2 regions of the Pseudomonas sp. AC229 genome follow, and region 2 is predicted to be linked to the other one. Evidence: predicted binding sites of a transcription regulator. Region 2 holds the regulator's gene; the other holds the start of a gene.
What was found. The regulator sigma-54, encoded in region 2, starts transcription at its own class of promoters, with help from an activator protein. The targets are predictions, from matches to a motif close to ANTGGCATNNANNTTGCTNT.
Positions count from the first base shown of each region.

Region 1: a site for sigma-54 is predicted at 13,756-13,775, ahead of glnK (P-II family nitrogen regulator). Genes of this name have one in related genera too.

Region 1 covers NZ_CEEDHK010000011.1:107,405-122,791, forward strand. The annotation lists gene AC0IW7_RS16275 (class I adenylate cyclase) at 1-2,678, shown strand, start outside; gene AC0IW7_RS16280 (lipase family protein) at 2,744-3,544, opposite strand; gene rnk (nucleoside diphosphate kinase regulator) at 3,595-3,999, opposite strand; gene AC0IW7_RS16290 (DUF1289 domain-containing protein) at 4,182-4,403, opposite strand; gene cyaY (iron donor protein CyaY) at 4,405-4,737, opposite strand; gene AC0IW7_RS16300 (AraC family transcriptional regulator) at 4,800-5,837, opposite strand; gene lptM (LPS translocon maturation chaperone LptM) at 5,997-6,122, shown strand; gene lysA (diaminopimelate decarboxylase) at 6,132-7,379, shown strand; gene dapF (diaminopimelate epimerase) at 7,385-8,215, shown strand; gene AC0IW7_RS16320 (DUF484 family protein) at 8,212-8,913, shown strand; gene xerC (tyrosine recombinase XerC) at 8,962-9,858, shown strand; gene AC0IW7_RS16330 (HAD family hydrolase) at 9,855-10,550, shown strand; gene sutA (transcriptional regulator SutA) at 10,803-11,135, opposite strand; gene AC0IW7_RS16340 (secondary thiamine-phosphate synthase enzyme YjbQ) at 11,213-11,665, opposite strand; gene AC0IW7_RS16345 (ammonium transporter) at 11,869-13,185, opposite strand; gene glnK (P-II family nitrogen regulator) at 13,222-13,560, opposite strand; gene AC0IW7_RS16355 (accessory factor UbiK family protein) at 13,966-14,226, shown strand; gene AC0IW7_RS16360 (YifB family Mg chelatase-like AAA ATPase) at 14,266-15,387, shown strand, end outside.
Region 2 covers NZ_CEEDHK010000001.1:373,982-389,368, forward strand. The annotation lists gene AC0IW7_RS01655 (TonB-dependent siderophore receptor) at 1-336, shown strand, start outside; gene AC0IW7_RS01660 (DUF4198 domain-containing protein) at 361-1,077, shown strand; gene hisC (histidinol-phosphate transaminase) at 1,623-2,675, opposite strand; gene hisD (histidinol dehydrogenase) at 2,732-4,042, opposite strand; gene hisG (ATP phosphoribosyltransferase) at 4,207-4,842, opposite strand; gene murA (UDP-N-acetylglucosamine 1-carboxyvinyltransferase) at 4,924-6,189, opposite strand; gene AC0IW7_RS01685 (BolA family protein) at 6,212-6,451, opposite strand; gene AC0IW7_RS01690 (STAS domain-containing protein) at 6,594-6,905, opposite strand; gene AC0IW7_RS01695 (ABC transporter substrate-binding protein) at 6,895-7,551, opposite strand; gene mlaD (outer membrane lipid asymmetry maintenance protein MlaD) at 7,563-8,030, opposite strand; gene mlaE (lipid asymmetry maintenance ABC transporter permease subunit MlaE) at 8,030-8,830, opposite strand; gene AC0IW7_RS01710 (ATP-binding cassette domain-containing protein) at 8,830-9,639, opposite strand; gene AC0IW7_RS01715 (KpsF/GutQ family sugar-phosphate isomerase) at 9,906-10,880, shown strand; gene AC0IW7_RS01720 (KdsC family phosphatase) at 10,880-11,404, shown strand; gene lptC (LPS export ABC transporter periplasmic protein LptC) at 11,413-11,982, shown strand; gene lptA (lipopolysaccharide transport periplasmic protein LptA) at 11,969-12,541, shown strand; gene lptB (LPS export ABC transporter ATP-binding protein) at 12,541-13,266, shown strand; gene AC0IW7_RS01740 (RNA polymerase factor sigma-54) at 13,426-14,937, shown strand; gene hpf (ribosome hibernation-promoting factor, HPF/YfiA family) at 15,063-15,371, shown strand; gene ptsN (PTS IIA-like nitrogen regulatory protein PtsN) at 15,386-15,387, shown strand, end outside.

The DNA of each region.
Region 1 (15,387 bases), on a different contig from region 2:
TTCATGTTAATCACCCACTGCTTCCCGGTTACGTTTCTGGCCAGACGCCCGCAGGCTTATCCGGCTACGAACCCGACGATGACCTGCTGAGCGAAGCCCAGCGTCTGACCCGCTCGTTCGTGTACAAAGCGCGGCGCGGCAATCCGCCTTTACCGATCCACGGTCTGTTTCTAATGGGCAGCCTCGGCACTGTCGCCCAGGCCGAGCAGAGCGATATGGACGTGTGGGTGTGCCACGCCCCAAACCTCAGCGCGCAAGAGCTGCAAGAGCTGGCGCGCAAATGCACGCTGCTGGAAGTGTGGGCAGCGACCCAGGGCGCCGAGGCGCATTTCTTCCTGATCGATCCGGCGCGCTTCACCGTCGGGGACCGCGAAGCCCACCTGACCTCCGACGATTGCGGCACCACGCAACATTACTTGTTGCTGGACGAGTTCTACCGCACCGCCATCTGGCTGGCCGGACGCACGCCGCTGTGGTGGCTGGTGCCGGTGTACGAAGAAAAACGCTATGCCGAATACACCCATCAACTGCTGAGCAAACGATTTATCCGCGCAGACGAAGTGCTGGATCTTGGCCATCTGGCGACCATTCCGCCGGGTGAATTCATCGGCGCTGGCATGTGGCAACTGTTTAAGGGCATCGAGTCGCCTTACAAGTCGGCGCTCAAATTACTGCTGACCGAGGTGTACGCCAGCGAGCACCCAAACGTTGAATGCTTGAGCCTGCGCTTCAAACAAGCCGTGTTCAGCAACCAGCTCGACCTCGACGAGCTGGACCCGTACATCGTGGTGTACCGCCGCCTTGAGGAATACCTCAGCGGCCGGGGCGAAACCGAGCGCCTGGAACTGATTCGCCGCTGCCTGTACCTCAAGGTAAATAAGAAAATCAGCAACCCGCCGCGTAACCGGCGCAAAAGCTGGCAGCGCCTCTTACTGGAAAAACTCACGGCGGGCTGGGGCTGGCAGCAGCGGCAACTGGCGATGCTCGATAGTCGCAGCCAGTGGAAGGTACGCCAGGTCAGCGCTGAGCGCCGCGTGCTGGTCAACGAGCTGACCTACAGCTACCGCTTCCTCTCGCAGTTCGCCCGCACTCAACAAGTCGCCAGCTCGCTCAACAGCCGCGACCTCGGCGTATTGGGCCGGCGCCTGTATGCCGCCTTCGAGCGCAAGGCTGGCAAAATCGAATTCATCAACCCCGGCATCGCCCCCGACCTGGCCGAAGACAACCTGACGTTGGTGTTCAACAGCGACAGCACCGATGACAGCCAATGGGCCTTATTCAACGGCAGCCTCAGCGGCCAGGAATGGCGCGACTTCGCACCACTGAAACGGGCGCGCGAACTGATTGAGCTGCTGGCCTGGTGTCACCGCAACGGCGTGATCGACAGCAGCACGCGCATCGCCTTGCACCCTGGCGACAGCGACCTGACCGAGTTCGAATTGGCCAATCTGCTCACCAGCTTGCAACAAGCTGTGCCGCTGCCGTTGCCGAGCGTAAGTGAAGATGCGCTTCTGCACAGCAGCGCGCCAAGCGAGGTGTTGTTGCTGGTTAACGTCGGTATCGACCCGCTCAAACAGCACAGCCAGCTCAACGTGCACATGACCACGGGCCGCACGGATTCCCTGGGCTATTCGGGTGTGCGCGAAAACCTGGTGTTGACCCTCGACCAAGTCAGCCTGAACAGCTGGAACGAGTTATCGGTCAGTCGATACGACGGCCCTCATGCCCTGCTTGATTGCTTGCGCGACTTTCTTAACAGCCTGCCGCCCGGCGGGGCGTTGCCTGTGTTGAAAGTGCGGTGTTTTTGTCGCAACCGCGCCCAGGCGATTGCCGAGCGTGTGGAAGAATTGTTCCGCGATATTCTTTCGCACTTCGTGGGCGAACGCGGGCAACGCTATTTGGTGCAGATTCAGCAGCAATACCACGTGCTGCAATTAACGCCCGGCCATGTCGACCATGTGGCACTGAACAACTTGCCGGCGTTGCTGGAGCAGTTGGGCAGCGAGCTGAACAGCTACAGCCCGTTGCATTTGGACCGCCATGCCTTGGAAGGTGAAGACCTGGCGATGATTCTGCCGCTGGGCCGTCCGGACTGCATTCAGGTGTTCTACCGCTTGCATGAAGATACCGCCGAGTTGACCGCGCTGGATGAACGCAACGCGCTCTGGCGCCAGCGTCTTCCGTTCCGCGATGAGCAAAGCTTGCTTACGCCGCTGCACCGTTTTCTCCAGTCGGTGCTGTACCGCCGCAACGCGCAGCTGCCGCTGGATACCGACCCGGTTTTGGCCGACACCCTGGAAATTCTGTATTACGAAGTGCTGCCGCCGGCGCCTTCCCGGGCGCAATTTCTGGAGCGCCGCCCGGCGCCCCAATCGGCGGTCAGCCATCCGTTTTACGACGTTCAGGCGATTGTCGAACCCGCCGAGCAAGGACGGGTGCACGTCACCCTGTTCTGTAACCACCGGGAATTTTCCGAGTTGGAATACGGCAATGAACTGTTCAGCGCTGTGGCCCGCCACATCCTTTCGCAACGTAGCGGCCACGAGCGTTATCCGTGTTACATCACCGACCTGGATCTGTCGCGGGTGCTTGGTGAGGGGCAAACGCAGACCATTCATTACCTGCGCTACAAAACCCGGCTGGAGGCTGCGCTCAATAGCGCCTTGCAACGTGCGTAACGTGTTGGCGCGTCGGGCTCATCGCGGCTGAAACCGCCCCCACAGTGAAAACAGTGAGCATCGGCTCACGCCTTCATGGGCGCCTGCGGGTTATTGAGTGCGTACAGATAGCTGCCTGCCAAGCTGTGGTCGCCCAACACGCTGGCGTAGCTGGCGGTGAACGTAATCGCCTGGCCAACATGCTGGTACAGCCACGTGCCGCTGACGCCCGGCGGCACTTCTGGAACCAGGTCGCTGTCGTTGACCACCCGAAAAGTCGGCACCTGCAGGCCGTTGTAGTACGCGGCGAACGAGGGCGACGCCAGGCGCGGGCTGGCAAAGTTGTAGTGTTGCAGCGCTAAGCCGGGCCAGCGTTCGCGCATATCCGGCACGGCCAGCGTCGACAATGTGCTACCCAAACTATGACCGCAAACCCACAGCGGGCCCTCGGGACGCATGTCATCGAGCGCCTGCAAGGCCAGGTCGCGAAGCGAGGTGTAGAGCTTCAAGAAGCCGTCGTGCACAAGGCCAACGTCGCTCTGCCACGGGTAGCTGCGCTGCGGCACATCCAGATCATCGAGCCAGTCTTGCGCCGTGTCGGTGCCGCGAAACACCAGGTAAACGGCGCCTTGCGGGTCGCGCGCAGCAAAGCCGAAAGGCTCGGACTCGTTGAGAAAATGCAATTCGCTGAGCACGCTCCACACCGGCGATGAGAACTGCCAGCCGGGCATGTCCGGTAGCTGCCAGTGGAAATCGTCAGGCTTTCGCGGCTGCTGCTGCGCCATCCACTGGCCGTACTGCTGATAAGCGCAGTCGACCAATTGGGCGCAGAGCAAGGCTTGAGAAAGGGAAAACGCAGGCGGGAAGTACATCGGTAGGCTGGGCATCTCGGCCTCCTTGCCACTGAATGAACGCCTACTCTAAAAGCGCCTGGCGATTACTGGCTATAGGCACCGGCTGCTTCTGGTTGGTACTCGACTGCCAGCAATGTCAGCTGAATCAGTTTGCCAGCCGGGGTTGGCCAGTCGATGTGTTGGCCAACCGACAACCCCAACAGCGCGCTGCCTACGGGCGCCAGAACCGATACGGTGCCCTCGCCGCCCGCCTCGTTCGGGTACACCAGCGTCAGGTGGTATTCCTTACCGCTGCTTTCTTCACGGCATACCACCCGCGAGTTCATGGTCACCACGCCGGCCGGCACTTCGTCATGGCCGACCACATTGGCGCGCGCCAGCTCCTCTTCGAGGGCTTGGGCGCCTGGGCCGAAATCGTCGAGGCTTTCGAGCAGACGCTCAAGGCGTTGCAGGTCCAGACGGGTGATGGTGATGGCTGGAGCGGTCATAACGCAGTACTCATAGTCAGTGGCAGCCAGGCAGCGGCTACCAGCGGAACGTCGCGGCCCGATGCGGGCGGCGGCAAATTCCAGGCGGCAATTAAAGAAAAACCCCGACCGAAGCCGGGGTTTGCAAGCGCCTCATTCAGGGGAGGCAGGTGCCGACCGTAGCACAAGACATGACTGCGTGGTCAAGACTGCCGAAAAGGTGACGGCTTCACGCGTGCTTGCGCCAACTCGATTATCTGCCGCCGGCGCTGGCTGTCAGCGGCTTTCCATTCGCGGATTTCAGCGAGCAAGCGCCCGCAGCCTAAGCACACGTCGTCGTCATCAAGGCAGCATTCGCGGCGACATGGCGACAGCACCACGTCAGCGTCTTGCGCCTGAGGCTGGAAAATTTGTGGAGCATTCATGTCAGAGCTCATCGAACTCGATCGCTTCGCCGGCTTGTTCAAGGGTGATGCGCGCCAGCATTTCGCCGAGCAATTCGTCGCTGGTGTCGCAGATCCAGCGCTCGCTGGCGCCGTCGTAATCGAAATGGAAACCGCCCGAGCGAGCCGCCACCCACAATTGGCGAATCGGCACCTGCCGGCTGAGGATCAGCTGGGAGCCATTGGCAAAACGCACGGTGAGAATGCCGGCGGAATTTTCCAGATCGAGGTCCAGGCCGCTGTCATCGAAAATGTCTTCTACCGATTCCTGGGTGGCGTCCACCAGGTCGTGAAAACGCGCTTCGGTCAAACTCATAACGGGCACCTCAGGCAAAAAATAAGGCAACGACGCAGGTGCGTTGCGACAAGTTGTAGGCATTAGCCGACTAGTGTGCGGCGGTACTCGGCGGGGCTCTGTCCGGTCCAGCGGCGAAACGCGCGAGCCAACGAACCGGCTTCGCTGAAGCCGACAAAAAACGCGATGTCAGCCAGCTCGAGCGTTGGATCGCGTAGGTAATTGAGCACCAACTGCTGGCGAGTTTCGTCGACAAGTTGGCTGAATGATAACCCGGTCTCGCGCAGGCGGCGCTGCAAGGTGCGTGGACTGAGCGCCAAAGCGTGCGCCAGGCGCTCCAGGTCCGGGCCCTGTTCGGCGAGTTGCCTGGCCAGTTCCAGGCGCGCGCGGTCCAGCACGTTTTGCTCGTGGCGCAATTCCGTGAGCAGGCGGTCGGCATAGCCGTCGAGCATCTTGCGCACCTGCGCATCGGCCTGACCAAGCGGCGCGAGCAGTAGGCGCTTGGGGAAGACCAGGGCGTTGTCGGGTTGGGAAAACAGCACCGGGCAACGAAAGATGCGCTGGTGTTCGGCCGTATCAGCAGGTGCCGCGTGCTGGAAGCGCACTTCGGTGGGCGGAACATCAAGGCCGCTGATCCAATGCCCAAAGGTGGTCCAGCCCGCCAGCGTTTCCTCGCACAGGTGCCGTTGCTGCTGCGGCAACAGCGGCTGCCAGCTGTGGGCGACTTGCGGTTCAAGGCCGGGCCGAGCGGGCTCATCGGCCAGGTCGACATGCCCAAGGCTGCCAACCAAGGTGGCGTAGCGCGCCTGGCGGTGCAGCGCGTCGCCCAGGGTCGCGCAGCTCATCAGCAAATAGCCGAGCACGCCGTAGTAACCCGGCCGCACCGCTTCGCCGAGGTGCAGCCCGAAGTGCGCATCGCCCGTCAGCTCAACGCCTTTTTCCATCACTGCCAGATACACCGAGGCGGCCACGCGTTGATCACGCTGGGCCAACAGCTCGGGGCTTACGTGCAAGGGCGCCAGCAACGTTTCGGTGGCGATTCCCTGGCGCGCCAGGTAGTCCAACAGGCCTTGGAAATAGGCGACCGAGACCGAACCGGACAGTGGCGCAGGTGTGTGCATCAGAGCTCCTGTTAGGGCTTGAAGGGACGAACAGTGGAGCACTTACGATAGCGTCAAGGCCCGCTGCGCGGGAGCTGCGCTCTATCGCCCGGCGCATAGGCAAGGCGCCGGGCGGCCGGTATACTCCGGCGCAATCACTGCTTTTACAAGGAATCCGCCATGAAGCGGCTACTGACTGCCCTTATCGCGCTCGTCGCCATTTCGTCTCTGCTTACCGGCTGTGGCCAAAAAGGCCCGCTGTATCTGCCAGGCGAAGATCAACCTTCCGCTGAACACACCCATTAAGGAGGCGGTATGCACGCCTTCAATTACCGCACAGGCGAACTGTTTGCGGAGGGTGTGGCGTTGTCCGCCATTGCCGAGCGTTTTGGTACGCCCACCTACGTGTATTCGCGCGCGCACATCAGTGCGCAATTCAACGCCTATGCCGACGCGCTGCAAGGCGTCCCGCATCTGGTGTGCTACGCCGTCAAAGCCAACTCCAACCTCGCTGTACTGAACCTGCTGGCCCGCCTGGGCGCCGGGTTCGATATTGTTTCCTCCGGCGAGTTGGAGCGCGTGCTGGCCGCCGGTGGCGAGCCGGGCAAAATCGTGTTTTCCGGTGTGGGCAAAAGCCGCGACGACATGCGCCGCGCGCTGGAAGTAGGCGTGCACTGCTTTAACGTCGAGTCCACCGATGAGCTGGAACGCCTGCAACTGGTTGCCGCCGAGCAAGATGTCATCGCGCCGATTTCGCTGCGGGTAAACCCCGACGTTGACGCGGGCACCCATCCCTACATTTCCACCGGCCTCAAAGAAAACAAATTCGGTATCGCCATCGCCGACGCCGAAGCGGTGTATGCCCGCGCCCATGAATTGCCGAACCTGAAAGTGCTCGGCGTGGATTGCCACATCGGTTCGCAGCTGACCAACCTGCCCCCATTTCTCGATGCCCTCGACCGCCTGCTGGCGCTGATCGACCGCCTTTCGGCGCGCGGCATTCAGATTCACCACCTCGACCTCGGGGGTGGCGTGGGCGTGCGTTACAAAGACGAGACCCCGCCGCTGGTCAGCGACTACATCAAGGCTGTGCGCGAGCGTACCGCTGGGCGTGACCTGAAGCTGGTGTTCGAACCCGGCCGCTACATCGTCGCCAACGGCGGCGTGTTGCTGACCCAGGTTGAATACCTCAAGCACACCGAACACAAAGACTTTGCCATCGTCGACGCCGCGATGAACGACTTGATTCGCCCCGCCCTTTATCAGGCGTGGATGGACGTTGTACCGGTGCAGCCGCGCGAGGGCGCCACGCGCGCCTACGACATCGTCGGGCCGATTTGCGAGACCGGCGATTTCCTCGCCAAAGGTCGTGAGTTGGCCTTGGAAGAAGGTGATTTGCTGGCGGTGTGTTCGGCGGGCGCCTATGGTTTTGTCATGAGCTCCAACTACAACACCCGTGGCCGTTGCGCCGAAGTGCTGGTCGACGGCGAACAGGCTTATGAAGTGCGTCGCCGTGAGACTGTGCAAGAACTCTATGCTGGCGAAAGCCTGCTGCCGGAGTAACGGTCATGCTGCTGCGATTCACCAAAATGCACGGCCTGGGTAATGACTTCATGGTCCTCGACCTGGTCAGCCAGCACGCGCATATCCAGCCAAAACACGCCAAACAGTGGGGCGATCGCCACACCGGCGTGGGCTTCGACCAGTTGCTGCTGGTCGAACCGCCGACCAATCCCGACGTCGACTTCCGCTATCGAATCTTCAACTCCGACGGTTCTGAAGTTGAGCAATGCGGCAACGGCGCACGCTGCTTCGCCCGCTTTGTGCTGGACAAGCGCCTGACCATGAAGCGTCAGATTCGCGTGGAAACGTCCGGCGGCATCATTGAGCTGGACGTGCGGCCCGACGGCCAGATCAGCGTCAACATGGGCGCGCCGACCCTTGAGCCAGCACGTATTCCATTCCAGGCCGAGAGCCAGGCACTGAATTATCAGGTCGATGTCGATGGCACAGCGGTCACGCTGGCGGCGGTGTCCATGGGCAATCCGCACGCCGTGCTGCGCGTCGACAGCGTGGCTGATGCTCCCGTGCATACCCTGGGGCCGAAGCTGGAACATCACCCACGTTTTCCGCAACGCGTGAACGTCGGCTTCCTCGAAGTGACTGACCGCCAGCACGCCAAGTTGCGCGTGTGGGAGCGCGGCGCCGGGGAAACCCAGGCCTGCGGCACCGGCGCATGCGCGGCAGCGGTTGCGGCTATCAGCCAGGGTTGGATGGATTCGCCTCTGCAACTCGAACTGCCTGGCGGTCGCCTGTTTATTGAATGGGCCGGCGCCGGGCAACCCGTAATGATGACCGGACCCGCCGTCCGTGTTTATGAAGGGCAGGTTCGCCTATGACCGATAAGCAGCAAGACGAGAGCACTCCTCTGGACGCCGAAGCGGTGGCCGCATTTCTGCGCGCGCATCCGGAGTTTTTCGTCGACCACGACGAGTTGATTCCCGAGCTGCGTATTCCGCATCAGCGGGGCGAGTCGGTGTCGCTGGTCGAGCGTCAGGTCAAGCTGCTGCGTGAGCGCAACATCGAGATGCGCCACCGTCTTTCGCAGCTGATGGACGTCGCCCGCGACAACGATCGCCTATTCGATAAAACCCGCCGCCTGGTGCTCGACCTGCTCGACGCCAGCTCGCTGGAAGAAGTCGTCAGCGCCGTTGAAGACAGCCTGCGCCACGAATTTCAGGTACCCTTTGTCAGCCTCACCTTGTTCAGCGAAACGCCAACCGGCGTGGGCCGCTCGGTGAGTTTTGCCGAAGCGCATCAAGCCATCGGTGGCTTGTTGGCCGATGGCAAAACCATTTGCGGCGTGCTGCGCAGCCATGAGCTGGCGTTTCTGTTTGGTGAAGAGGAACGCGAGAGCGTCGGTTCGGCGGCCGTAGTAGCCCTCAGTCACCAAGGTTTGCACGGCGTACTCGCCATCGGCAGCCCCGATCCGCAGCATTACAAGAGCTCGCTCGGCACGTTGTTCCTTGGCTACATCGCCGAAGTGCTTGCCCGCGTTCTACCGCGCTTCGCCACGCCACTGCGCTCGGTACGTTAGGCGACGTGGCGCACTGCCAATAGCGCACATCTGGAGGCGCAACGCCTGATGCAAGCTGCCCTGGACGCCTACCTCAAACATCTGCGCAGCGAACGGCAGATGTCACCCAACACGCTCGACGCCTACCAACGCGACCTACTCAAACTCACCGAGTTGTGCAGTCACCAAGGAATCGATTCCTGGGCGGCGCTCGACGTGCGTCGGCTGCGCAGCTTCGTGGCGCGCCTGCATCAGCAAGGGTTGTCGGCACGCAGCCTGGCGCGTCTGCTCTCCGCCACGCGCGGCTTGTACAGCTACCTGATCGCTGAGGGCGTTTGCCAACACGATCCCGCCACCGGCATCGCGCCGCCCAAGCGTGAACGTCGCCTGCCGCGCACGCTGGACGCCGACCGCACCTCCCAGCTGCTCGACGGCGCGGTGGAAGATGATTTCATCGGCCGGCGCGATCACGCCATGCTCGAGTTGTTTTACTCCTCGGGCCTGCGCCTTGCCGAACTGGCTGGCTTGAATGTGCAGCAGCTGGATTTGCCCGGCGGCTTGGTCGAAGTAGTCGGCAAGGGCAGCAAAACGCGGGTGCTGCCGCTGGGCCGCAAGGCGCGTGAAGCATTGGAAACTTGGCTGGCGCAGCGCGCCTTGGCCAACCCAGCGGACGACGCGGTTTTTATCAGCGCCAAGGGCAAGCGCCTTGGCCCGCGCGCCATTCAATTGCGCGTCGGCCAAGCCGGCGTACGCGAGCTGGGGCAACACCTGCATCCGCATATGCTCCGGCATTCGTTTGCCAGTCACATGCTCGAGTCGTCACAAGACCTTCGCGCCGTGCAGGAGCTGCTCGGCCACGCCGACATCGCCACCACGCAGATTTATACCCATCTGGATTTCCAGCATTTGGCCACCGTTTACGACAGTGCCCATCCCCGCGCCAAACGTAAAAGCAGCGAACCATGAGCATCCAACTGATCACGTTCGACCTAGACGACACGCTATGGGACAACCTCCCTGTCATCACCGGCGCCGAGGCGGCGATGCGTGACTGGCTGAGCAAGAACGCGCCACTCCTGGCTGCGCAGCCGGTTGAACATTTGTGGACCATCCGCAGCCAAGTGCTCGCCGCCGAGCCGGGGCTGCGTTACCGCCTGAGCGAACTGCGCCGCCGCACGTTGTTTCAGGCACTGGAAGGCGTTGGCTATAGCGCCGCACACGCGAAAGACATGGCCGAACACGCCTTCCACGCCATGCTCGATGCGCGCCATCGCATCACCTTTTTCGACGACACCGTGCCGACGCTGGAACGCCTGACCGAGCGTTACATCCTCGGCGTGATCACCAACGGCAACGCCGATGTTCGCCGGCTTGGCTTGGCCGATTACTTTCGCTTCGCCCTGTGTGCCGAAGACCTCGGTGTCGGAAAGCCGGACCCGTTGCCCTTTATCACCGCCTTGCAACACGCGGGCGTTGCAGCTGCCGCCGGCGTGCACGTTGGCGACCATCCTGCCGACGATATCCGGGGCGCGCAGAACGCGGGCATGCGGGCGGTTTGGTTTAATCCGCAGGGGAAAGACTGGGAAGGTGACGGGCAGCCGGATGCGCAGATAAAAGCGTTGGCGGAGTTGCCTGGGGTGTTGGCGCAGTGGGGTTGAGATCTGCGACAAGCCGGCGATCCAATCGCGGCTAAAGCCGCTCCTACAGGATTGCGGAATACGCGGTCTGCCTTTACTCGGTCGAGGTCGAGCGAGCTAGAGCGAGGCAAAGGCGAAATTTGATCTTGAAGCGCAGTGGGCTGTAGCCCATGAGCATTCAAAATCAAATTTCAACGCAGCATCGCCGACGCGCAGCCGATCGATAAGCCAAACAAAAAGCCCGCCAAAATGGCGGGCTTTTTGGGCTAAACACTAAATAGGGCGGCTGCCGTATTTGCTGTCCGGCTTCTTGGGCGGATCGGCAACCACATTAGGCTCGACCTCCTGCACCTTGCCACCACGGGACAAGAATTCCTGCATGGCGCGTTCCAGCGCATCGCGTTCCTTTTGCTTGGCTTCGATGCTAGGAAGCTCGTCGATATCGACAGCCGCCTTGGCTTTTTTGCCAGCCTTTACGGGGACATCGCTGTCACTGTCGGTGTCGTCAGCGTCATCCGCCACGCCATCGTCAGCGGCCGCCAGCTCTTCGCCGTCGTCTTCCGCACCGCCTTCCAGTTCGTCTTGTTCCAGATCTTCGTCGCTCATGTTTAACCTCATGACTTGCGAAAAGCAGGTTAGTTATAGCCCAGCAATACACGCTGTCGCGCATTGCCAGAAAAAATTCAAAGAGTCTCGCCCTGCAGGGTCGCAAGCACTCTTCTGGGGCCACCGTGATCACGATGCTCACCCAGATAAATCCCTTGCCAGGTGCCCAGTGCCAAACGACCCGCGCGTATCGGCAGCGTCACTTGGCATCCCAACAAACTGGCCTTGAAGTGAGCGGGCAAATCGTCCGCGCCTTCGTCGTTGTGTTCGTACACGTCTTGGTCGCTGATGTCGGCATGCACACTGCCAACTTGAGGGACCAGACGATTGAAGAACCGCTCAAAGTCGCGTCGCACAGCCGGGTCGGCATTCTCGTTAATGGTCAGTGAAGCCGAGGTGTGCAACAACCACAGATGTAACAGACCCAACCGGTAGCCAGCCAGTTCAGGCAATTTCGCCGTCACCTCATCGGTCACCAGATGGAAGCCTCGCGGGCGTGCCTGCAAGGTGAATTCGCGTTGTTGCCACATAAGCATCTCCGCTCGTTCGGCGCGCATTCTAGCGTGCTCGTGGAAAAAGCAAAGGGCGCAGGCCAGAGCGTTTGAGTTTATTTAAGCGAACCATCTTTTCAAGCCCGCGGCGCTCGACAATGGTCGTAAATCACGCTAGCGCAAAACGCAAAATGCCCGGCAAAAGCCGGGCATTTTTTCTGCGGGTGTTGCCTGTAAAAAGCTTACAGGTTGTAGCCACGCTCGTTGTGTTGCGCCAAGTCGAGACCAACCGTCTCTTCTTCTTCGCTAACACGCAGGCCCATCACCAGGTCCAGCACTTTCAGGATCACAAACGTGACGACTGCGGTATAGATCACGGTGAAGCCGACGCCTTTGATCTGAGTGATCACTTGCGCGCCGATGTCTTCAACGGTGCCGAAGCCGCCCAGTGCAGGTGCTGCGAATACGCCGGTGAGAATTGCGCCGACGATGCCGCCGATACCGTGAACACCAAAGGCATCCAAGGAATCGTCGTAGCCCAGTTTGCGTTTCAGAGTAGTGGCGCAGAAGAAGCAGATCACGCCAGCAGCCAGACCGATTACCAGAGCGCCCATTGGGCCTACGGTACCAGCAGCCGGAGTAATGCCCACCAGACCAGCGACCACACCCGAAGCGATGCCCAGGGCACTTGGCTTACCGTGGGTGATCCACTCGGCGAACATCCAGCCCAGGGCGGCAGCAGCGGTGGCAATCTGAGTAACCAGCATGGCCATGCCGGCGGTGCCGTTGGCGGCAACAGCGGAGCCGGCGTTGAAGCCGAACCAGCCGATCCACAGCATGGCAGCACCTACCAGGGTGTAGCCCAGGTTGTGCGGTGCCATTGGCGTGGTTGGGTAGCCTTTGCGCTTGCCCATCACGATGCAGGCAACCAGACCGGCGACACCGGCGTTGATGTGCACCACGGTGCCGCCAGCGAAGTCCAGTACGCCCCAGTCCCACATCAGACCACCGTTACCGCTCCACACCATGTGGGCGATTGGCGCGTAAACCAGCGTGAACCACACGCCCATGAAGATCAGCATGGCGGAGAACTTCATGCGTTCTGCGAAAGCGCCGACGATCAGAGCAGGAGTAATGATGGCGAAGGTCATTTGGAAGGTGATGAACACAGCTTCCGGGACCGCGTAGGTCAGGCTCGCTGGCGTGACGCCGGCCAGGAAGGCCTTGGACAGACCGCCTACAAACGAGTTGAAGTTAACAACGCCCTGTTCCATGCCAGTGACATCGAACGTCATGCTGTAGCCGTAAACGACCCACAGAATGCTGATCAGGCCGGTGATGGCGAAGCACTGCATCATCACCGAGAGGATGTTCTTGGAGCGAACCATGCCGCCGTAGAACAGCGCGAGGCCCGGGATGGTCATAAACAGCACCAAGGCGGTAGCGGTCAGCATCCACGCCGTGTCGCCGGTATTCAACACAACCTCGTCCGCCATGGCCAAGCCTGGGGTAACGAGGGACAAAAGGGCTCCTAGCCCTGCGAGCTTACGCAGAGTCATATTGTTTTCTCCTGGGGCGTTGGGTTCGGCGGCTTTTTAGATTGCGTCGGTGCCGGTTTCGCCGGTACGGATGCGGATGGCCTGTTCCAGATTGACCACGAAGATCTTGCCGTCACCGATCTTGCCGGTGTTGGCCGCCTTGGTGATGGCTTCGATAACGCGATCCAGCTGATCATCAGCAATGGCCACGTCGATCTTCACTTTGGGCAAGAAATCGACCACGTATTCGGCGCCGCGATACAACTCGGTATGGCCTTTCTGACGACCGAAGCCTTTGACTTCGGTGACAGTAATGCCCTGCACGCCGATCTCCGATAGCGACTCGCGCACATCGTCCAGCTTGAACGGTTTGATGATGGCAGTTACTAACTTCATGAAACTCTCTCCCGTATTGGTGGACTTGCCCCAGGAAAAACGAACCCGGTTCAAGTCTAAGCGCAGTGTCTGGCTTTGTAACGCATCGAACGTCCTCAGGGAGGGCTCTCGACACAACCAATCGCTCCTGACGAAACGACTCCCCCGCTTCGCCTTACGCAGCCGAACTGCATCGGTGCATGCGTCATAGCCCACTAAGCAGAAAGCTTGCCAGCTCGGGGAAAAGCTTGGAATTCAGCGGGTTATGGGGTCAAAGCTGCGCCGTGACCAAAGCGCCCGGGCGAGTCACGCTCAACAACGGTGCAAGCCTCACTTCGGCTACGCGCCAAAACCGTGCAAAACCCCTCGGCCTGGCGTCGTAATGCTGCGTGTTACACTGCCGGCCGACCTATTTGGAACCTTCTTATGCTGCCGCCTAAAGCCCTTCTTGATGCCCTAAGCACCCACGCCTCGCGCTTGTTCAATGGCGAAACACCGTTGCCGCGCAGCGAGTTTGAAAGCCAATTCAAAGTGCTGCTGCAAAGTGGCTTCAGCAAGCTCGACTTGGTAAGCCGCGAAGAGTTTGACAGTCAGATGGCCGTGCTTGCCCGCACCCGTGCGCGCCTTGAAGCGCTTGAGGCCAAGGTTGCTGAGTTAGAAGAAAAATTAACGCCGCCCAACGAGTAATCCACTCGGACTGAGCGGCATGTGATCAAGGAGTGATCCATGTCTTTGGCTATCGTCCATAGCCGCGCCCAAATCGGCGTCCAAGCACCCTCTGTAATCGTCGAAGCACACTTGGCCAATGGACTGCCCTCGTTGACCCTGGTGGGATTGCCTGAAACCGCCGTCAAAGAAAGCAAGGACCGCGTGCGTAGCGCGATTCTGAATTGCGCCTTCGAATTTCCCCAACGTCGTATCACCTTAAACCTCGCTCCGGCCGATTTACCTAAAGACGGCGGCCGCTTCGATTTGGCCATCGCGCTTGGAATACTCGCCGCGAGCGGCCAGGTTCCATTGGCCGCACTGGAACATATCGAATGCCTCGGGGAGCTGGCGCTCTCAGGCGCCTTACGCCCAGTACAGGGCGTATTGCCGGCAGCGCTTGCCGTGCGTGCCGCAGGGCGCACCTTGGTAGTGCCGCGCTGCAATGCCGAAGAAGCCAGTTTGGCGTCGGGCCTGACGGTGCTGGCTGCCGATCACCTGTTGGAACTGGCCGCCCACTTCAATGGGCTCGCCCCCATCGCGCCTTACCAGGCAAAGGGACTATTGCGCCAATGCGCGCCCTACCCAGACCTTTGCGAAGTGCAAGGCCAGATCGCCGCGAAACGGGCGCTGCTGGTGGCTGCTGCGGGGTCTCACAATCTGCTGCTAAGCGGTCCGCCGGGCACTGGCAAGACGCTACTCGCCAGCAGACTCCCAGGGCTGCTACCCCCGCTAAATGAGCAGGAAGCACTCGAAGTGGCGGCGATTCAATCGGTCGCCAGCCACACGCCGATGAGCGCCTGGCCGCAACGGCCGTTTCGCCATCCCCACCACACAGCCTCAGGGCCGGCATTGGTCGGCGGAGGCGGTCGTCCCCAGCCCGGCGAAATCACTCTGGCGCACCATGGCGTACTGTTTCTGGATGAGCTTCCTGAATTTGATCGACGCGTACTTGAGGTGCTGCGCGAGCCGCTAGAAAGCGGCCATATCGTCATCGCCCGGGCGAAAGACAAGGTGCACTTCCCGGCGCGCTTTCAATTGGTAGCCGCCATGAACCCCTGCCCGTGCGGCTACTTGGGCGACCCTAGCGGGCGCTGCCGGTGCAGTACCGAGCAACTGCAACGCTATCGAGGAAAACTGTCC
Region 2 (15,387 bases):
ATTGCCGAAGGCAGCGACCTGCTGGGCATCGCCCGCAACAGCGCGAGCGTGATGGCCGTCTACGAATTCCAAGACGGCGAACTGCGCGGCTCAGACCTTGGCATTGCCGGCAATTACGTCGGTGATCGCTCAGGCCAGACCGGCACGCAATTCGAGTTGCCGGCCTACAGCACCGTCGACCTGCTGGCCCATTACAAGGCCAGCGAAGACCTCACCGTCGGCCTCAACCTGAACAACTTATTCAACCGCACGTACTACGAGCGCTCGTACAACAGCACTTGGGTGCTGCCGGGCGAGCCGCGCAATGTCAGCGTCAGCCTGACCCTCTCCCTCTAACTCACGCACTGCCAAGGAAGCCCAATGCCAAAACTTCATCTGCTATTGATCGCAGCCCTGTTCACAATGGAAGTTCAAGCCCACGGGCTATGGACCGAGCAACGGCGCGGCAACATTGAAGTGGTCTACGGTCATGGCGCCGAAGACGACGCCTTCAAGGCCCGAAAAATCTCTGACGCCTGGGCCTACGACCTCAGTGGTAAGCCCATCAACGTCAATATCGAACGCCTCGACGACCATGCCCGCCTCCACCCAACCAGCGCACCGGCCAGCCTGGCCGTGGCGCTGGACAACGGCGCCTGGTCGCAAACGCCAGACAACAAATGGATCAACGAGGGACGCTCGAAAGTACCTAACGCGGTCCATGCGCTGCACACCTGGAAGTACAGCCTGGCGATTTATAAGGAAGGCGCGGTGTTGCCAGACCTGAGCGCGCTCAAGCTGGTGATCAAACCCTTGCAAGATCCGCTCAGCGTTGGGCCTGGCAAACCACTGCGGGTGCAAGTGCTGCTGGACGGCAAGCCGGTCGCAGGAATTGCGCTGATCGGCGACTACCGCAGCGCACCCTCGACCACCAGCGCAACCACCGACAAGAACGGTGAAGCGCAGGTGGTTGTACGCAACGAGGGCTTGAATATCATCGCCGCCGAAACCAGCGTGCCGGTCAGCGGTGATGCCGATATCGACGAGCGTGGGTTGTTTACTTCGTTGAGTTTTATTGGCAGCGCGCACAGCGAGTAGGCATGTAAACGTTTGGCTTCGCTGCGCTCACTGAACGCAACCAGACCCAACCCACATTCTCTGAGCTTGTCGAGCATTGAGCAGGAGGAGTGATCCGAGATTCTGGATCCCCGCCTACGCGGGGATGACGGTGATCCAACGTCATATCTTCGTCATTCCCGCGTAGGCGGGAATCCAGGATGCGGATATCGACGAGCGTGGGTTGTTTACATTGTTGAGTTTTATTGGCAGCGCGCACAGCGAGTAGGCATGCAAACGTTGGGCTTCGCTGCTCTCACTGAACGCAACCAGACCCAACCCACATTCTCTGAGCTGGTCAGCGTCGAGCAGGAGGAGTGATCCGAAATACTGGATCCCCGCCTGCGCGGGGATGACGGTGGTGGTGGGTGCATCTCCGTCATTCCCGCGTAGGCGGGAATCCAGAATGTTGAGCTTGTTGGAGAAGCCCGAGCCAGAACCCAGGTTGGGTCGGGGCGCGGGTCAAGCGGAACGTGGAGGCAACAAAAAGCCCGGCACATGACCGGGCTTTTCCTTTCAAGCGGCTATCACAACTGCTTCAACGCCTCCACCAGCGCCTGATTCTGCTGCGGATTACCGATGGTAATACGCAGGAACTGGTCGATACGCGGCTTGTTGAAGTGCCGAACGATAACGCTCTGCTCCCGCAAGCCGGCTGCCAGCACGGCCGCGTCTTTGTCGGGGTGACGAGCAAAAATGAAGTTGGCGCCCGAGGGCAGCACGTCAAAGCCCAGCGCCGTCATTTCGCCCACCAGCTTGTCGCGGCTGTCGATTACGGCCTGACAGGTTTGCCGGAAGTAGGCTTTGTCTTTGAACGCAGCCGCCGCACCGGCAATCGCCATGCGATCCAACGGGTACGAGTTGAAGCTGTTTTTAATCCGCTCTAACGCTTCAATCAGGTCCGGATGTCCGACCGCGAAGCCCACACGCAGGCCAGCCAGCGAGCGGGATTTGGACAAGGTCTGCGACACCAGCAGGTTCGGGTAACGGTCCACCAGGGCGATGGCAGTTTCGCCGCCGAAGTCGATATAGGCTTCGTCCACCAGCACCACGCTGTCCGGATTGCTTCGCACAATGTGCTCAATCGCATCCAGCGCCAACACGCAGCCGGTGGGCGCGTTCGGGTTGGGGAAGATGATGCCGCCGTTGGCTTTGGCGTAATCCTGCGGGCGAATCTGGAACTGCTCGTCCAGCGGCACCGCGTCGAATTCGATGCCATACAGACCGCAGTAAACCGGGTAGAAGCTGTAGCTGATGTCGGGGAACAGCAACGGTTTGCCGTGTTGGAACAGGCCGTGGAACGCGTGGGCCAACACTTCATCCGAACCGTTGCCGACAAACACCTGCGCCGGCTGCACGCCGTAGTACTCGGCCACCGCGTTCTTTAAGCGCTCACCGTTAGGGTCCGGGTACAAGCGCAGGTCGTCGTTAAGCACCGCTTGCATCGCCGCAATCGCTTTCGGCGACGGGCCATAGGGGTTTTCGTTGGTGTTGAGCTTGACCAGGTTGTTCAGCTTCGGCTGCTCGCCGGGCACGTACGGCACCAGGTCTTTGACGAAGGGGCTCCAGAATTTGCTCATTGCCCTTCTCTCCTCGAATGCGACAGGTCTAAGCGGGCGCCGAAACGCCCGCACCATTAGTTCTTGATGCGATATTCGGCGCTGCGGGCGTGGGCGGTCAGCGACTCGCCACGGGCCAGCACAGAGGCGCTTTTGCCAAGTTCCGAGGCGCCGTCTGCCGAGCAGTGAATGATCGACGAACGTTTCTGGAAGTCGTAAACGCCCAACGGCGAGGAGAAGCGCGCGGTGCCGGAAGTAGGCAGCACGTGGTTGGGACCTGCGCAGTAATCGCCCAGCGCTTCTGCGGTGTAGCGGCCCATAAAGATCGCGCCGGCGTGGCGAATCTGCGGCAGCCAGGCGTCCGGGTCGGCCACCGACAACTCCAAGTGCTCCGGCGCAATGCGGTTGGCGACGTCGATCGCTTGCTGCATGTCTGCCACTTGAATCAGCGCGCCGCGGGTTTCCAGTGAGGTGCGAATAATCGCCTCGCGCTCCATGGTCGGCAGCAGCTTGGCGATGCTGGCGGCGACCTTGTCGAGGAACTCGGCGTCGGGGCTGAGCAGAATCGACTGGGCGTCTTCGTCGTGCTCGGCCTGGGAGAACAAGTCCATGGCGATCCAGTCCGGATCGGTCTGGCCGTCGCACACCACGAGAATTTCCGAAGGGCCGGCGATCATGTCGATGCCGACTTTACCGAACACATGGCGCTTGGCGGTGGCGACATAGATGTTGCCCGGGCCGACAATTTTATCCACCGGCGGAACGCTTTCAGTGCCGTACGCCAGCGCCGCGACCGCTTGAGCGCCGCCAATGGTGAACACGCGATCAACGCCGGCGATGCACGCGGCGGCCAGTACGATTTCATTGATTTCGCCACGCGGCGTCGGCACCACCATCACCACTTCCGGCACACCGGCGACCTTGGCGGGAATGGCATTCATCAACACCGAAGACGGGTACGAGGCTTTGCCGCCTGGCACATACAGGCCGGCGCGATCCAGTGGCGTAACCTTCTGGCCCAGCACGGTGCCGTCGGCCTCGGTGTAGGTCCAGGAATCCTGTTTCTGTTTTTCGTGGTAGCTGCGCACGCGCTCGGCTGCGACTTCCAGGGCTTCACGCTGTGCTGGCGTGATGCGGGTCAGCGCCAGTTCCAGACGCTCACGCGGCAAGATCAGGTCGGCCATGCTGTTGACGCTAAGGCCGTCGAAGCGCTGGGTGTACTCCACCAGCGCGGCGTCGCCACGCTCGCGCACGGTTTTGATGATGTCGAGTACGCGCTCGTTAACGCCGTCATCCGACACGCTTTCCCAGCTCAGCAGATGATCCAGATGCTTGGAAAAGTCCTGGTCAGCGGCGTTGAGTCGACGAAGAGCAATGGGAGCAGTCATGACGGACCTCGTGATAGACATGGACGTTTAGAGCGGTTGAATGACGGATGCCACATCAACCGGTTCTCGAGCGTCGCTAGGCTACCAAGCTGGCCCCGTGGACGCCCGAGAAAGATGGCTAAGACAGGGCAGCAGCGCGCGACCGATAGCCGCGCGTAGAGGTATTAGCTTCGGTGGTTGGCTTCAACCGCGTCGCGCAGGGTATCGATGAGTTGCTGGATGCGCGCGTGCTGCATCTTCATGGAGGCTTTGTTGACGATCAGGCGCGAGCTGATGTGAGCGATCAGTTCCTGAGCTTCCAGACCGTTCGCTTTGAGGGTATTGCCCGTGTCGACCACGTCGATGATCTTGTCGGCCAAGCCCACCAGCGGCGCCAGCTCCATGGAGCCGTAGAGTTTGATCACTTCAACCTGACGGCCCTGCTCGGCGTAGTAACGCTTGGCCACGTTGACGAACTTGGTGGCCACGCGCAGACGGCCTTTGGGTTCCGGGACGCCAACGGCGCCAGCAGTCATCAATTTGCAGCGGGCAATTTTCAGGTCCAGCGGCTCGTACAAACCCTGGCCGCCGTATTCCAGCAACACGTCTTTGCCGGCTACGCCGAGGTCCGCCGCACCATGCTCGACATAGGTCGGCACGTCGGTGGCGCGCACGATCAGCAAACGCACGTCATCCTGGGTGGTGGGAATAATCAGCTTGCGACTCTTGTCCGGGTTTTCAGTCGGCACGATCCCCGCCTTGGCGAGCAAGGGCAGGGTGTCGTCAAGAATGCGGCCTTTGGATAAGGCGATGGTCAACATGGTGCGCAATGTCCTTAAAACCTGATTACAAGCGGTTGCCCAGCCCCGCCCGGCTTGCTGCCGAACAGGGCCTTGGCTCGACTAGCCCGGCACGCGACGGATTTTCGCGCCCAGCAACTGCAGCTTCTCTTCGATGCACTCGTAACCACGGTCAATGTGGTAGATGCGATCGATCAGGGTGTCGCCGTCGGCCACCAGGGCCGAAATCACCAGGCTGGCGGATGCACGCAGGTCGGTGGCCATTACCGGCGCGCCTTTCAGCGTTTGGGTGCCGGTGACGATGGCGGTGTTGCCTTCAACCTGAATTTGCGCGCCCATGCGAGTCATTTCATACACGTGCATAAAGCGGTTTTCGAACACGGTCTCGATCACCGCGCCAGTGCCTTCGGCAATGGCGTTCAGGGCGATGAACTGCGCCTGCATGTCGGTGGGGAATGCCGGGTACGGCGCGGTGCGCAGGTTCACGGCCTTCGGACGTTTGCCTTTCATGTCCAGCTCGATCCAATCCGGGCCGGTGGTGATTTCGGCGCCCGCTTCCTGAAGCTTCAGCAGAACCGCTTCGAGGATGGTTGGGTCGGTGTCTTTAAGTTTGACCTTGCCGCCGGTGGCCGCTGCGGCGACCAGGTAGGTGCCGGTTTCGATACGGTCAGGCATCACGCTGTAACGCGCGCCGCCGAGACGCTCAACGCCATCGATGGTGATGGTGTCGGTGCCAGCACCGGTAATTTTCGCGCCCATGGCGATCAGGCAGTTGGCCAGGTCGACCACTTCCGGTTCGCGTGCGGCGTTTTCCAGCACGCTGCGGCCTTTGGCCAGGGTGGCGGCCATCATGATGTTTTCGGTGCCGGTTACGCTGACGGTGTCGAAGAAGAAATGCGCGCCCCGCAAACCGCCTTCAGGCGCCTTGGCTTTGATGTAGCCGCCTTCAACGTCGATGATCGCGCCCATGGCTTCAAGGCCACGGATGTGCAGGTCAACCGGACGCGAGCCGATGGCGCAGCCGCCAGGCAAGGCCACTTCGGCTTCACCGAAGCGCGCGACCATCGGGCCGAGTACCAGAATCGACGCACGCATGGTTTTCACCAATTCGTACGGCGCAACCAGCGTTTTAATGGCGCGGGCGTCTACTTCGACGCTGAGCTTTTCGTCGATCACAGGCTCGATGCCCATGCGACCGAACAGCTCGATCATGGTGGTGATGTCGTGCAGGTGCGGCAGGTTGCACACGGTGACCGGCGCATCGGCCAGCAAGGTGGCAGCCAGAATCGGCAAGGCGGAGTTCTTCGCGCCGGAGATGCGGATTTCGCCATTCAGGCAAACGCCGCCGGTAATAATCAATTTATCCATAGGAGTCTCGTCGCCCGTGGGCTTAGGAACGCTCGGCCCAAGCGGCGCGGCTGAAGAATTTCATGGTAACCGCGTGAATTCGGCCATCGGCGATCCACGGGTTGAGGTGGGCATAGATTTGCTGCTGACGTTTGACCGGGCTCATGCCCGCCAATTCATCACTGATCACATTCAACTGGAAATTACAGCCTTCGCCTTCCACGTTGACCTCGGTGTCGGACAGCTTTTCCTCAAGGAGGCTTTTTACTTCTATGGCCTGCATGCTAAACCTCGATCGGCGCCCTACGCGCGCGGGTCGGCCATGATACAAAAAAGCCCCCCGCCTGCGAACCCCGGAAAACGGAACACTGACGGAGGGCTTTGGTTTTTTGCTACCTGGCGCAGCAATGCGCAACGCAACGGCGTTATGCCTGCAACGGCAAAATGTCGAGCAGGCCGGAAACCTCGGCAATTTTTTTCATGTCGTTCGGCAAGCCACGCACTGACAGCTGCTTGCCTGCCTGCTGCGCGACCCGCATGTACGCGAGCAGCAGCGACAAGCCCACGCTGCTCGAATGCTCGACCTGCGCGCAGTCGACCACCACGGTGGCAGTCGGCGTCGCACGAATCAGCTTTTCGCCTTCGCTTCGTAGCGTCGCCCCGGTACGGAAATCGAGCACGCCGACCAGTTGCAACACGCCGTCCGCTTGCTGGCGAATAACGCTATCAGTCGTCATGACCCGCAGCCTTCTGCCCTTCTTCGGTGTTCTTGGCGTTGGCTACAACTTGCGCCCAACCGTCGATGGTTTTGTCCAGGTCGTTGCCGTTTTTCTGCATGGCGTCGGCAAATTGATCGCGGAACAGCTTGCCGATGTTGATGCCGTTGATGGTCACGTTACGCAGCATCCACTCGCCGTTCACTTTGGTCATGGTGTAGTTGACCGGGTACACGGTGCCCTTGGTGTCGCGCACTTCCATGTTCACGCTAGTGCGATCCGGGTCGGACTGCTTGGCGCTGCTGGGCAGTACGCGGATGTCCTGATTGTTGTATTCGAGCAAGGCGTTGCCGTAGAACTCCATCAGGCTGCGTTTGAAGTTTTCCTGGAATCGCTTCATCTGCGCCGGGGTGGCGTTACGGGAATACTTGACCGTCATGATGCTGCGTGAAATGCCGTCGGCATCCACAACCGGGCCAATGATGCGGTTCAGCGAGTCATAAAACTTCTGCGGGTTAGCCTTGTATTGGTCTTTGTTGGCCTTGAGGTCGTTCAACAGCTCGTTTGTGGTGTTCTGTACGATTTCCTGAGGGGCTGGGCCGGCCATGGCAACCAATGGAACCATTGCCAACAGCACCAGCAAACCGCGACGCAGAGCGCTAACCATGCCTGTATTCCTCACTTGGATTCTTTATTAACCGAGTTGATCAAGAACTTACCGATCAAGTCTTCCAGTACTAACGACGACTGGGTGTCGTGAATGGTTCCGCCATCCTTGAGCAGCGCTTCGTCGCCGCCCACGCTGATGCCGATGTACTTCTCGCCCAGCAAACCGGCGGTGAGGATAGACGCAGTGGAGTCTTCCGGCAGGTTATCCACACGCTTTTCCAATTCCATGGTCACGCGCCCGGTGAAGGTGTCGCGGTCCAGGTCAATGGCGGTGACTTTGCCGATGCCGACGCCGGCCATCGTCACCTTAGCGCGCACGGTGAGCCCGGCCAGGTTTTCAAAGTTGGCGTACAGCTTGTAGGTGTCTTGTCCTGCGCCGACGGTCAGGCCGCTCACGCGCAATGCCAGGAGCAGCAAGGCCAACAGACCGGCCAAGAGGAACAGGCCGACACCGATTTCCAGGGTGCGGTTTTGCATCAGAAGTCTCCAAACATCAAGGCGGTCAAGATGAAGTCCAGGCCCAGCACGGCAAGCGAGGCATAAACCACTGTTTTGGTGGTAGCGCGACTGATCCCTTCAGACGTGGGTTCACAGTCATAACCCTGGAACACGGCGATCCAGGTCACTACAAAGGCAAACACGATACTTTTGATCAGGCCGTTGAGCACATCCTTCTCGAACGACACGCTGTTTTGCATATTGGCCCAGAAAGAACCTTCGAACACGCCCAGCCAGTCCACGGCAACCATGGCGCCGCCCCAGATGCCGACCACGCAGAAAATCATGGTCAGCAGCGGCAGCGAGATAAACCCGGCCCACAGGCGCGGCGCGATGATGTACTTGAGCGGGTCGACGCCAATCATTTCCAGGCTCGACAGCTGCTCGGTGGATTTCATGTTGCCGATTTCAGCGGTCAGCGCCGAACCTGCACGACCGGCGAACAGCAAGGCGGTCACCACCGGCCCGAGCTCGCGCAGCAGCGTGAGCGCTACCATCTGCCCCACCGCCTGCTCGGACCCATAGCTGGACAAAATATTGAAGCCCTGCAGCGCCAGCACCATGCCGATAAACAAGCCCGACACGACGATGATCACCAGCGACATCACGCCAACCGAGAACAATTGCTTGATCAATAAATGACCAAAGCCATTGCCGACGTTGCCTCGACCGAACAGCGCGCGCAGCAGAAACAGAGTGGAGCTGCCGAGCGAACCGACCACGTCGATGCCGGCACGGCCAAGCAGGCGAATACGTTCGCCAATGGATTTTCTGCGCATCAACGCGTCCCCAACAGGTCGTCGCGGTAGTCCGCAGCCGGGAAATGGAACGGCACCGGACCATCGGCAACGCCTTGCATGAATTGACGGATGCGCGGGTTATCCGAGGCCATCAATTCTTTCGGCGTGCCGTGGCCGAGTACCTGAGTATCGCCCACCACATAAAGGTAGTCGGCGATGCTGGCGGTTTCGGCAAGGTCGTGGGACACCACGATGCTGGTGATCCCCAGCGCATCGTTGAGCAGGCGGATCAGGCGCACCAGAATGCCCATGGCAACCGGGTCCTGGCCAACGAAAGGTTCGTCGTACATGAGAATTTGCGGGTCCAGCGCGATGGCGCGGGCCAGGGCGACGCGGCGCTTCATGCCGCCCGACAGCTCGTCCGGCATCAGCTCAATGGCACCGCGCAGGCCAACGGCTTGCAGCTTCATCAAGACGATGTCGCGAATCATGTCTTCGGGTAATTCGGTGTGCACGCGCAGGGGAAAGGCCACGTTCTCGAACACATCGAGATCGGTAAACAACGCGCCGCTTTGAAACAGCACACCCATTTGTTTGCGCATGTCGAAGAGGTCGCTGCGCGACAGGTCCGGCAAGTTCTGGCCGTTGACCAACACTTGGCCGCTACTGGGCCGCAGCTGGGCGCCCATTAAACGGAGCAAGGTAGTTTTACCACTCCCGGAAGGCCCCATGATGCCGGTGACCTTGCCGCGCGGAATGGAAATATCGACATTCTTGAAAATGCTGCGCGAACCGCGCATGAAGGACACGCCCTTCAGCTCGACCGCGTAGGCGTGATCGGCACTCATCTGAACTCCTTGGTGCAGCCGCCTATCGGACGCCATGTCTCACGGTGGGGACACCACGGGAGTGAACATGCCGGATAGGGCGGCAACTATATCACCGGCATCCAGCCGCGCCCAAGGTGGAAAACCCGCCAGCGGCAAACCCGGCGCGTGACCGGCGAAGTGCGACGCAGTGATCGCTGCATCAATGCGAGCACATTCGAGGATGAGCCGAACGGGGTTTTATCGTTATAATCCCGGCCTTTTCCCGCGGCCATTGTCTTTACGATATGAACCAGACCCACGACCTGATCCAATCGGCACTGCGCACCGTGCGCCTTGAAATCGAAGCGGTGGAAGGCCTGCTCCCCCGTATTGACGCGGCTTTCGTCAAGGCCTGCGAACTGATTCTGGCCAGTAAAGGCCGCGTAGTTGTGGTCGGCATGGGCAAGTCTGGCCACATCGGCAACAAGATCGCCGCGACCCTCGCGAGCACCGGCACCACCTCATTTTTCGTACACCCGGCCGAAGCCAGCCATGGCGACATGGGCATGATTACCCGTGACGACGTGGTGCTGGCCCTGTCCAATTCCGGCTCAACCGCCGAGATCGTGACCCTGCTCCCGTTGATCAAGCGCCTGGGCATCACCCTGATCAGCATGACCGGCAACCCAGACTCGCCGCTGGCCAAAGCCGCCGAGGTCAACCTGGATGCACGCGTGGCACAAGAAGCCTGCCCACTGAATTTGGCGCCCACTTCCTCCACCACCGCATCGTTGGTACTGGGCGATGCCCTGGCTATTGCCTTGCTGGAAGCACGCGGGTTTACCGCCGAAGATTTCGCCTTTTCCCACCCAGGCGGCGCGCTTGGCCGACGTCTTCTGCTGAAAGTAGAAAATGTCATGCACACCGGCGAGCAATTGCCGAAAGTGCAACGCGGCACGTTGTTGCGCGACGCGTTGATGGAAATGACCCGCAAGGGACTGGGCATGACTGCCGTGCTCGAGGCCGACGGCACACTGGCCGGAATTTTCACCGATGGCGATTTGCGCCGCACGCTGGATCGCGACTTGGATATCCGCCAGGCCACCATCGACGACGTGATGACCGCACACGGCAAAACAGCACGGCCAGAGATGCTAGCTGCCGAAGCCTTGAAGATCATGGAAGACCACAAAATCGGCGCACTGATTGTCGTCGATGACCAGGACCACCCGATTGGGGCCTTCAACCTGGGCGACCTGCTACGCGCTGGAGTGATGTGATGAGTGCTGATTTATTGCAACGCGGCAAGGCCATCAAACTCGCCGTCTTCGACGTCGACGGCGTGCTGACTGACGGCAAGCTGTACTTCCTGGTCGACGGCAGCGAATTCAAAACCTTCAATACGCTGGACGGTCAAGGCATCAAGATGCTGATCAATTCCGGTGTGCGCACCGCTATTATCAGCGGCCGGAAAACCCCGGTGGTTGAGCGTCGCGCGCAGGGGCTGGGCATTCAGCATCTGTACCAGGGCCGCGAAGACAAAATGGTCGTGCTCGATGAGCTTCTAGGCGAACTGGGCCTGAGTTACGAGCAAGTTGCCTACCTTGGCGATGACCTGCCAGACCTGCCGGTCATTCGCCGCGTTGGTTTGGGCATGGCCGTCGCCAATGCCAATGACTTTGTTCGCCAACATGCCCACGGTGTCACCCAAGCCCGCGGTGGTGAAGGCGCTGCGCGGGAATTCTGCGAGCTCATCCTGCAGGCGCAGGACAACCTTGAAGCGGCGCAAGCCGCCTATCTATAGAGCCGACCATGTTGCGCAAACTGCTTCTTACCTTATCGTTTGGCCTCGCGGCGCTGTTGGTAGCGGCGCTCGGCTATTGGAATCTGAACCCGGAAAGTTTGCTGGAGCAGAAACCACAGGCCAGCACCGACAATGCCGTGGACTTCTATGTGATCAACGCCAAAAGCGTCGAATTCCAAGCCGACGGCAAGCTGCACTACGAAATGACCAGCGATAAAGTCGAGCACTTGAAAGACAGCGACAAGAGCCTGGTGACCAAGCCGGACCTGCTGCTGTATCGCGGCGCCGCCGAGCCGTGGCACGTTCAAAGCGAGCGTGGCGAAGTGGCGCCAGGCGGCACCGAGGTCGAGCTGATCGACAATGTGCGCATCGCCCGCACCGACGAAAAAAATCGCCCCACCATCATTACCAGCAGTCGCATGACCGTGTTCCCGGACAAGGAATTTGCGCAGACCCAGCAAGCCGTTAGAATCGAGGCCGCCAATGGAGTGACCACGGCTAACGGAATGAAAGCGTATTTGAAAGACAGCCGGGTGCTCCTGCTGTCCAACGTAAGAGGCCAGCATGAGGTTCGTTAATAAATTCTCCCTTCACACCCTGTCCTTGCTCATGAGTCTGGGTGCGGCGATTGCCAGCTCCAGCGCCTGGGCGTTGCCAACGGACCGCGAGCAACCCATTCGTGTGCAGGCCGACAGTGCTGAACTCGACGACAAACAAGGCGTAGCCGTATACCGCGGCGACGTAGTGATCACCCAAGGCAGCATGAAAATCACCGGCCACACGGTGACTATCACGCAAAACGCCAGCGGCGACATCGAAGTGTTCACCGCCGTGGGCACCCCCGCCTACTACGAGCAGAAGCCAGCGGTAGATAAGCAAATCGTCAAGGCCTACGGCCTGACCATCCAGTACTTCGCTGCTAAAGACCGCATCGTGCTGATCGACCAGGCCAAGGTGATTCAGGAAGGCAACACCTTCGAAGGCGAGAAAATCGTCTATGACACCCAGCGCCAAATCGTCAACGCCGGCCGCGCCAATGGCACCAACGTGACCACCCCGCGCCCACGCATCGACATGGTCATTCAGCCCAAGAACAAACCCGCTGGCGCTCAACCAGCCGACAAACAGGCGCAGTAATGGCGACTCTCAAAGCCCAACACCTGGCCAAAGCCTACAAAGGCCGCCAGGTGGTTCGTGATGTCAGCCTGTCGATCGAAAGCGGCCAGATCGTTGGCTTGCTGGGTCCTAACGGCGCCGGCAAAACCACGTGCTTCTACATGATCGTAGGCCTGGTCAATGCCGATCAGGGGCGCGTACTGATCGACCAGGACGACGTCACCAGCCTGCCCATGCACGGCCGCGCACGTGCCGGCATCGGCTACCTGCCGCAGGAAGCGTCGATTTTCCGCAAGCTGTCGGTGGCCGATAACATCATGGCCATTCTGGAAACTCGCAAAGAGCTCGACAGCGCTAGCCGCCGCAAAGAGCTGGAAAGCCTGTTGCAGGAATTCCACATCACCCACATTCGCGACAGCCTCGGCATGAGCTTGTCCGGTGGTGAACGCCGCCGTGTGGAAATCGCCCGTGCGCTGGCCACTGCACCGAAGTTCATCCTGCTCGATGAACCCTTCGCAGGCGTGGACCCCATCTCGGTTGGCGACATCAAGCAGATCATTCATCACCTCAAAGCCAAAGGCATTGGCGTGCTGATTACGGACCACAACGTGCGTGAAACCCTCGATATCTGCGAGACCGCGTACATCGTCAACGACGGCCAATTGATTGCCGAAGGCGACGCTGAAACCATCCTCGCCAACCAGTTGGTGAAAGAGGTTTACCTGGGTCACGAATTCCGCCTCTAAGAGCGTTCTGTAGCCGCAATCAGATGCGCACTACAGACTTCGATTGAGGACTAGGCAAACGCCTCAGACTTAGGCATATAATTTGCTTCCTGGTGGCGCTTCGGCGCCCTCGTTGTGGAAGCGCGTATGCGCCGGCGAATAAGGTCTTAAGCCCCCTCCATGAAACCATCGCTCGTCCTAAAAATGGGCCAGCAGCTGACGATGACACCGCAGCTGCAACAAGCCATCCGCTTACTCCAACTGTCCACACTGGATCTTCAACAAGAGATTCAGGAGGCGCTGGAGTCCAATCCCATGCTCGAACGCCAAGAAGAAGGCGAGGACTTCGATAACAGCGATCCGCTGGCCGATGGCGCCGAAAGCGCGCCGCCCGCGCCGAACAACGAAGAGTCCTACCAAGACACCAGCTACCAGGAAACCTCGGCACCTACCGTCGACAATCTGGAAGACGGCGAATGGGGCGAACGCATTCCCAATGAGCTTCCCGTCGACACGGCGTGGGAAGACATCTACCAAACCAGTGCCAGCAGCCTGCCATCCAACGACGATGACGAGTGGGATTTCACCACCCGCACCTCGGCTGGCGAAAGCTTGCAAAGCCATATGCTCTGGCAGCTCAACCTGGCGCCGATGTCCGACAAGGACCGCCTGATTGCGGTCACCCTGATCGACTGCATTAACGACCAAGGCTACCTGGAAGAAACCCTCGAAGAAGTGCTGGAGGCGTTCGATCCCGAGTTGGATATCGAGCTCGACGAAGTCGAAGCCGTGCTGCACCGCATCCAGCAATTCGAACCCTCAGGCATCGGCGCGCGCGACCTGCGTGAGTGCCTGTTGCTGCAACTGCGTCAGCTGCCAGCGAAAACGCCGTGGCTGCCCGAAGCGCAGCGCCTGGCCGGCGATTACCTCGACCTGCTCGGCAACCGCGATTACAGCCAACTGATGCGCCGCATGAAGCTCAAGGAAGACGAGCTGCGTCAGGTCATCGAACTGATTCAAAGCCTTAACCCGCGCCCGGGTTCGCAGATTGAAGCGAGCGAGCCGGAATACGTGGTGCCCGACGTGATCGTGCGCAAGCACAACGACCGCTGGCTGGTGGAGCTGAATCAGGAAGCGATGCCCAAGCTGCGGGTTAATCCGCAATACGCCGGCTTCGTTCGCCGCGCCGACTCCAGCGCCGACAACACCTTTATGCGCAATCAGCTGCAAGAGGCGCGTTGGTTTATCAAAAGTCTGCAAAGCCGCAACGAAACACTGATGAAAGTGGCCAGCCAGATCGTCGAGCACCAACGCGGCTTCCTCGACTACGGCGACGAGGCCATGAAGCCGCTGGTTCTGCATGACATCGCCGAAGCAGTGGGCATGCACGAATCAACGATCTCGCGCGTTACCACGCAAAAATTCATGCACACCCCGCGTGGCATTTATGAGCTGAAGTACTTCTTCTCCAGCCACGTCAGCACCTCCGAAGGCGGCGAATGCTCGTCAACGGCGATACGCGCAATCATCAAAAAACTGGTTGCTGCGGAAAATGCGAAAAAGCCGTTGAGTGACAGCAAGATCGCTGGTTTACTGGAGGCACAGGGCATTCAGGTAGCCCGTCGCACAGTCGCCAAATACCGCGAATCCCTCGGGATAGCGCCTTCCAGTGAACGTAAGCGACTGATGTAAACGCCTGACCCGGTTCGCCTGCGAACCTCGCTCTGGCAAGACGGCTACACTGATCCAAGGCCAAAGTGTTCCGGCGACAAGCCCGTTAGCTTGTCTCTTACACACGGCAATAAGGAGAAAGCGGTATGCAAGTCAACATCAGTGGACATCAGCTGGATGTGACCGACGCCCTACGCGACTACATCGACGAGAAGCTCAGTCGATTGGAACGCCACTTCGACAAGATCACCAACGTGCAAGTGACCATGGAGGTCGAGAAGCTCAAGCAGAAAATCGAAGCGACTTTGCACATCGCCGGGGGCGAAGTGGTCGCCAACGCCGAACATGACGACATGTACGCAGCCATCGATCTACTCACCGACAAACTCGACCGCCAACTTATCAAACATAAGGAAAAGCAACTGGGTCGCCTGCAAGGCGCCACAGCTCGCTGACACCATCCCAACCCAT